2 regions of the Streptomyces vulcanius genome follow, and region 1 is predicted to be linked to the other one. Evidence: riboswitches for the same ligand, from Rfam matches in the RefSeq annotation. Region 1 holds a riboswitch; the other holds the start of a gene.

Region 1 (3,724 bases):
GTCTGATCGGCGCCACCATCGCCTCTGCGGGCTCGGGTGCGGTGCACGGCGACGTGCTGGTCACCAAGGTCCTGATCCCGGCGATCGCCGCGCCGATCGTCGCCGGAGCCGCGGCGATGCTCGCGACCCGGCTCTCCTACACCCTCGGCCGGAAGGCCGACGGAAAGGCCGCCGAAAAGGGTTACCGGGCCGGGCAGATCGCCTCGGCCGGGCTGGTCTCCCTCGCGCACGGCACGAACGACGCGCAGAAGACGATGGGCATCATCACCCTCGCCCTGGTCGCCGGCGGCGCCGTGGCCCCCGACTCCGACCCGCCGGTCTGGGTCATCCTCTCCGCGGGCCTGGCCATCGCGCTCGGCACCTACCTCGGCGGCTGGCGCATCATCCGCACCATGGGCAAGGGCCTGACCGATCTCCGGCCGCAGCAGGGCTTCGCCGCCCAGACCAGCGCGGCGACGGTCATCCTCGCCTCCTCCCACCTCGGTTTCTCCCTCTCCACCACGCACTCGGTCTCCGGCGCGGTGATGGGCGCGGGCCTCGGCCGCAAGGGCGGTGTGGTCCGCTGGTCGACGGCGACCCGGATGTTCGTGGCCTGGGGCCTGACGCTCCCGGCGGCGGCCCTGGTGGGCGCGCTCGCCGAGTCCGTGACGGACCTGGGCGACTGGGGCACGGCGGTCGTGGCCTTCTTCCTCGTTGCCTCCAGCGCGGCGATCTGGAAGGTCTCGCGGCGCGAGGTCGTCGACGCGACGAACGTCAACGCGACCGAGGAACCGGCCATCGCTCTCGTCACCGACGACCTGAAGGCGACCATTCCGGCCCCGGCCCCGGCCGCCACCGCCGCGACCACCGAGCCCACCGCCCCGGCCGTCTGAGCCCCCCGGTACCAAGGACACGAAGGAAGAGAACCAGCATGAAGATCGACTGGGCGGCCCTGGGCTCCGTCTTCGGCGTCAGCCTCGTGGTCACGGTGGGCCTGGTGGCCCTGTTCACCCTCGGCGTCATGGGCCTGTCCCGCCGCGAACGCGCCGCGGAACAGGGCGACTCCGCCGCGCTCGCCCTGACCGGCGCCTACGCCTGCTTCGCCGCCTGCGCTGCGGCGGTGGCGTACGGCATCTCACTCATCGTGGTCTGACCGTCTCCCGTGGGCGGCCCTCCCCTGTCTCAGCAGGGGGGGGAGCCGACGTCAGGTCCCAGAGCACGATGCCGTCGTCAACACTGACTCACGGCCACCTCCCCGTCCGCCCGGCACCTCGCGCTCCACCCCGCAGCCGCGCCGTGGCCACGACGACGCCCGCCTCCGCGCCGAGGGGCGATGCCGGACTCGACGGTGCCGGACCCGGGCGTGGAGTGTCTCCGCCGCCCCCGCGAGCCCGCCGCCGCCCCGCGACACACGCTGGACGCCCGCGGAGCCGTCGCCGAACACCTCCAGCAGCACCACCTGCCCAAGGGGATTCGCCCCGAGTCGGTGGCCGGGACGAGCCCGGCGTACCGGCGATGTGGGGTTCTGCACACTCTCCCCGTGCAGGTCAACGGCAAGTTGACGGGTCTTCCGGGCCCGTGGTGGACTGCCGGAGCCATGTACGGCGGCAGGAGAGGAAGCCGGTGTGAATCCGGCGCGGTCCCGCCACTGTGACCGGGGTAGCAATCCCCGGGAGCCAGGAACTCTCACCGCCGGTCTAGTCGAACCAGGGCGTGGACACCCTGAGTGAGGACATATCGCCATGCTCGCTGGGCCGTTGAGGTACCGCACCAGGTCACTGCCCGACCCCACGGCCGGCTGAGCCGATGCGTGCCGATCGCGTCTTCGCGTACGGCGCCGCCGCCGGCCTCCTCGGTGATCTGCTGCTCGGCGATCCGCGCCGCGGCCATCCGGTCGCCGCGTTCGGACGGGCGGCCGGCGCCGTGGAGCGGGCGCTGTGGCGGGACCACCGCGGCTGGGGCGCGCTGCACACCGCCGTGTGCGTGGGCGGGGCGGTGGCCCTGGGCGCCGTCGCCGAGCGGGCCGTACGGTCCTCCCCCGCCGCTTCCGTCGCGCTGACCGCCGCCGCCACCTGGGCCGTCGTCGGCGGGACCTCGCTCGCGCGCGAGGCCCGGGTGATCGGGCGGGCGCTGGAGGCGGGGGACGTCGAGGCCGCCAGGGCGCGGCTGCCGCATCTGTGCGGGCGGGATCCGCAGGCCCTGGACGCCGACGGCGTCGCCCGAGCGGTCGTCGAGTCCGTCGCCGAGAACACCTCCGACGCCGTCGTGGGGGCGGTGGTGTGGGGGGCCGTCGGCGGGGTGCCGGGGCTCCTCGGGTTCCGGGCGGTCAACACGCTGGACGCCATGGTCGGGCACCGGTCCGCGCGTCACCGGCGCTTCGGGTGGGCGTCCGCGCGCCTCGACGACCTCGCCGGCTGGCCGGGGGCGCGGCTCACCGCCGTACTCGCCGCCCTCGCGGGTGACGATCCGCGCGGGGCCGCGCGGGCCTGGCGGGAGGACGCCGGCCGGCACCCGAGCCCCAACGCCGGTCCCGTCGAGGCGTCCTTCGCGGGGGCGCTCGGGGTGCGGCTGGGCGGGACGCTGTCGTACGGCGGCCGGGTCGAGCACCGTCCGGTACTGAACCAGGAGGGGCGTGCCGTGCAGGCCGACGACATCGAGCGGGCCGTACGGCTGTCCCGCCGGGTCGGTCTGCTCGCCCTCGGCGTCGCCGCGGCGGTCAAGGGGGCTGCGTCATGACGGGCGGAGGCCTGCTGGTCGCCGGGACCACCTCCGACGCCGGGAAGAGCGTCGTCACCGCCGGGATCTGCCGGTGGCTGGTGCGGCAGGGGGTGAAGGTCGCGCCCTTCAAGGCGCAGAACATGTCGCTCAATTCGTTCGTGACGAAGGAAGGCGCCGAGATCGGGCGGGCGCAGGCCATGCAGGCGCAGGCCTGCCGGGTGGAGCCCACCGCGCTGATGAATCCCGTGCTGCTCAAGCCGGGCGGTGAGCGCAGCAGCCAGGTCGTGCTGCTCGGGAAGCCCGTCGGGGAGATGAGCGCCCGTGGCTATCACGGGGGGCGTCAGCAGAAACTCCTCGGAACGGTTCTCGACTGTCTCGCCGAACTGCGGGGCACGTACGACGCGGTGATCTGCGAGGGCGCGGGTTCGCCCGCCGAGATCAACCTCCGGCGGACCGACATCGTGAACATGGGGATCGCCCGGAATGCCGGGCTGCCGGTCCTCGTCGTCGGCGACATCGACCGCGGGGGCGTCTTCGCGTCCTTCTTCGGGACCGTCGCCCTGCTCTCGCCCGAGGACCAGGCGCTGATCGCCGGGTTCCTCGTCAACAAGTTCCGGGGTGATGTCTCGCTGCTCGAGCCGGGGTTGGACATGCTGCACGGGCTCACCGGGCGGCGCACCTACGGCGTGCTGCCGTTCCGGCACGGTCTCGGGATCGACGAGGAGGACGGACTGCGGGTCTCGCTGCGCGGGACCGTGCGCGAGTCGAACGTCTCCCCGCCCGTCGGGGAGGACGTGCTGCGGGTGGCCGTCTGCGCGATCCCGCTGATGTCCAACTTCACGGACGTGGACGCGCTGGCCGCCGAGCCGGGTGTCGTCGTGCGGTTCGTGGACCGGCCCGAGGAACTGGCCGACGCCGACCTCGTCGTCATCCCCGGGACGCGGGGGACCGTACGGGCGCTGGAGTGGCTGCGCGAGCGGGGGCTGGCGGACGCCCTGCGGCGCAGGGCCGCCGAAGGGCTGCCCGT
Region 2 (3,724 bases), on a different contig from region 1:
CACGAAGGCACCGAGGTTCACGGACCCCAGGTTGCAGACGGCCGTCTCGCCGTCGTTCGTCACCTCCAGGATCTCCGTGCAGAGGTTGGAGGAGTGGATCACCGCGCCCGGCTCGGCGGTCTGGTTGGCGGTGCGGTTGGCCGCGTCCTTGAAGGTCATCCAGCCGTTGCCGGTCTGCGCGAGGGTGCGCATCATCCGGCCGTACAGGTCACGGGCCGGGATGGTCTTCTTCGCGAGCCCGGCCGCCTCCGCCCTCCGGTACGCGGCGTCGAACTCGTCGCCCCACAGGTCGACCAGCTCGGGCACGTCGGAGGGCGAGAACAGCGACCAGGTGCCGTCCTCGTTCACCCGGCGCATGAACTCGTCCGGGATCCAGTGCGCGAGGTTCAGGTTGTGCGTACGGCGGGCGTCCTCACCGGTGTTGTCGCGCAGCTCCAGGAACTCCTCGATGTCGGAGTGCCAGGTCTCCAGGTAGACCGCCGCCGCGCCCTTGCGCCGCCCGCCCTGGTTCACGGCGGCGACGGAGGCGTCCAGCGTCTTGAGGAACGGCACGATGCCGTTGGAGTGGCCGTTGGTGCCGCGGATCAGCGAACCACGGCTGCGGATCCGGGAGTACGACAGACCGATGCCGCCGGCGTGCTTCGAGAGCCGGGCCACCTGGTGGTAGCGGTCGTAGATGGAGTCCAGCTCGTCGATTGGGGAGTCGAGAAGGTAGCAGGACGACATCTGGGGGTGCCGGGTACCGGAGTTGAAGAGCGTGGGGGAGGACGGCAGGTAGTCGAGCCGGCTCATGAGCCCGTAGAGCGCGGCGACTTCGTCGACGGAGCGCGGGCTGTCGTCCTCGGCGAGGCCGGCCGCGACGCGCAGCAGGAAGTGCTGGGGCGTCTCGACGACCTTGCGGGTGTGGGGGTGCCGCAGGAGGTAGCGGCTGTGCAGGGTGCGCAGGCCGAAGTAGCCGAAGCGGTCGTCGGCGCCGGTGTCGACCAGCGCGTTCAGCCGGGCCGCGTGCAGCCGTACGAACGCGGCGGTGCGGTCGGCGATCAGGCCCTCGCGGTGGCCGACGGCGACGGACTCGGTGAACGAGGTCACGCCCTGGGAGGCGGCCTCCGCGGCGACGCCGATCGTCAGCAGCCGGGCGGCCAGCTTCGAGTAGGCGGGGTCCTCGGAGATCAGGCCGGCCGCCGCCTCCGTGGCCAGCTCGCGCAGCTCGGCGTTGACCTCGTCGAGGGCTCCCCGGGCGGACCGGCCGCGCAGTGCGGCGGCGGCGACCCGGCCGGGGTCCGCGTCGGGGAGGTCGGCGGTCAGCTCGGTCAGGGTCCGCAGCAACGCGGTCCCGGGACCGTCGGTGTCCAGCTGGATGGCTGAAGCCGGATCGGCTGGCGCGATGGTCACGTGGGGGCTCTCCCTCGCTCGGCTGGGGGCCTGGCGGAGGGCAGGGGCAGCACACGAGCGCACGGGGCGTCGCGTCCACCGGCCCACTCCACGAGGCCCGGACGTCAAGGCACCCGGGCCGGGGCGGCCGGGCGCGCTGTCGGCAGGTCCTCGGACTGAACCAGGCGTGCAAAAGCACGCATGTACACCGTTGCGGGACAGTTCCGGATTCGCACCGGATTCCCCTGCGGCGACAGCGAGCACGAGCATACATCTTGTGCTCACCTGTCACGCCACCACCAGATGTTGTGTCGCGGAGGTGTCAGAGCGTCAGGTGATAGGTGAGCAGAGTGAAGTCGTCCAGATGTGGCACGGGATTCCAGTCCCGCTCGGGTGTGCGGACGAAGCCGAGGCGTTCGTATATGCGGTGGGCGGCGTGCATGGCCCTCTGGGTCGACAGAACGACGCCCGTGCAGCCTTCCGTGGCCCGGGCACGGTCGAGGCAGGCGCGGACGAGGGCCTCGCCGGTGCCTCTGCCGCGCGCCGCGGGGCCGACCGCGAGCATACGGATCTCGGTCTGTCCGGGGCCCGCCAGGTCGGCCATGGGGCCGGGCCCCGGCACGAAGGTGACACCGCCGAGGAGACGGTCGTCCGCCACCGCCACCAGCACCTCGGCCGCCGCCGCCCGCTTCGCCACGTTCCGCAGTTCGTGCAGGTAGTCGTCGTCCTCGCCGAAGTCGAGGAGGTTGTCGTCGAGATAGGCACGGCCGGTGAGGGTGCCCAGGGCTTCGTATTCGGTGGGGTCCGCTTCCCGGATCTCTATGTCCATGGCGCGCAGTGTGCACCAGACGCACGACAGCGGGCCGCCGGATTTTCTCCGACGGCCCGCCGATGCCGGTTACTCAGTGGGCCGAGTCGGCAGTCGCCGGCGGCAGTTCCACCTGGACTCCCGGGTCGCCCGCGTCCGCCGTGTAGTCCTGCGGGCTGGTCTCGTCCACGCCCTCGGGGGCCTTGGCGGCCCTCAGGACGAAGGTCAGGACCACCGTGACCACCACGTTCAGGACGAACGCCGTCAGGCCGATGTAGCCGATCTCGCCGATTCCGGGGATCTCCTTGGACGAGCCGCCGAAGTGCTTCTGGGTCGGGGAGGCGACCCCGTACGCGGCGACCGTGCCGTAGACCATGCCGACCGCCCAGCCGGCCAGCAGCGCCCAGCGGTGGAACCAGCGGGTGAACAGGCCGCCGACCAGGGCCGGGAAGGTCTGCAGGATCCAGATGCCGCCGAGGAGCTGGAAGTTGATCGCGACCGTCTTGTCCATCGTCAGGACGAAGACCAGCGCGCCGACCTTCACCAGGAGGGACACCAGCTTGGAGACCTTCGTCTCCTGCTCGGGCGTGGCGTCCGGCTTGATGAAGTCCTTGTAGATGTTGCGGGTGAAGAGATTCGCGGCTGCGATCGACATGATGGCCGCCGGGACGAGCGCGCCGATGCCGATCGCCGCGAACGCCACCCCCGCGAACCAGGCCGGGAACATGTTCTCGAACAGCTGCGGGATCGCCAGCTGGCCGTTGGTGACCTTCACTCCGGCCGCGACGGCCATGAAGCCCAGCAGGGCCAGCAGACCGAGCATCAGGGAGTACAGCGGCAGGATCGTGGTGTTGCGGCGGATCACCTCACGGCTCCTGGAGGAGAGGGTCGCGGTGATCGAGTGCGGGTACATGAAGAGGGCCAGCGCGGAGCCGAGCGCCAGCGTGGCGTACGTCCACTGGCCGGCCTCGGGCGGGACCAGGCCGCCCGCCCTGGCCGCGGTGTACTTCTCGCTCGCCGAGGCGAAGATCTCGTCGAACCCGCCCAGCTTGATCGGGATGTAGATGATCGCCACCGCGATGACGATGTAGATCAGCGTGTCCTTCACGAACGCGATCAGTGCGGGGGCGCGCAGCCCGGACGAGTAGGTGTACGCGGCCAGCACGCCGAAGGCGATCAGCAGCGGGAGGTCCTTGACGAACCAGTTGGTGTCCTCGCCGCCGCCGACGCCCATCACGTCCAGGACGGCCTGGATGCCGACCAGTTGCAGCGCGATGTACGGCATCGTCGCCAGGATGCCGGTCAGCGCCACCGCCAGCGACAGGCCCTTCGAGCCCCAGCGCCCGCGCACGAAGTCGGACGTCGTCACGTACCCGTGCTTGTGCGACACCGACCACAGACGGGGCAGGAGCGTGAAGATCAGGGGGTAGACGAGGATGGTGTACGGCACCGCGAAGAAGCCCGCCGCGCCCGCCGCGTAGATCGCCGCGGGGACGGCGACGAAGGTGTACGCCGTGTACAGGTCGCCGCCGAGCAGGAACCAGG

The links. A riboswitch is a leader RNA that binds a small molecule or an ion and turns the genes downstream of it on or off. The one in region 1 is predicted to bind cobalamin.
Region 2: it holds a riboswitch for cobalamin, as region 1 does, so the genes downstream of both, ACFPIH_RS44855 (ribonucleoside-diphosphate reductase subunit alpha) here and ACFPIH_RS20110 (cobalamin biosynthesis protein) in region 1, are expected to answer to the same signal.

What each region holds. Positions count from the first base shown of each region.
Region 1 covers NZ_JBHSFK010000012.1:118,577-122,300, forward strand. The annotation lists gene ACFPIH_RS20100 (inorganic phosphate transporter) at 1-872, shown strand, start outside; gene ACFPIH_RS20105 (hypothetical protein) at 911-1,132, shown strand; cobalamin riboswitch at 1,545-1,684, shown strand; gene ACFPIH_RS20110 (cobalamin biosynthesis protein) at 1,786-2,715, shown strand; gene ACFPIH_RS20115 (cobyric acid synthase) at 2,712-3,724, shown strand, end outside.
Region 2 covers NZ_JBHSFK010000044.1:41,954-45,677, reverse strand. The annotation lists gene ACFPIH_RS44855 (ribonucleoside-diphosphate reductase subunit alpha) at 1-1,392, opposite strand, end outside; cobalamin riboswitch at 1,517-1,641, opposite strand; gene ACFPIH_RS44850 (GNAT family N-acetyltransferase) at 1,694-2,200, opposite strand; gene mctP (monocarboxylate uptake permease MctP) at 2,274-3,724, opposite strand, start outside.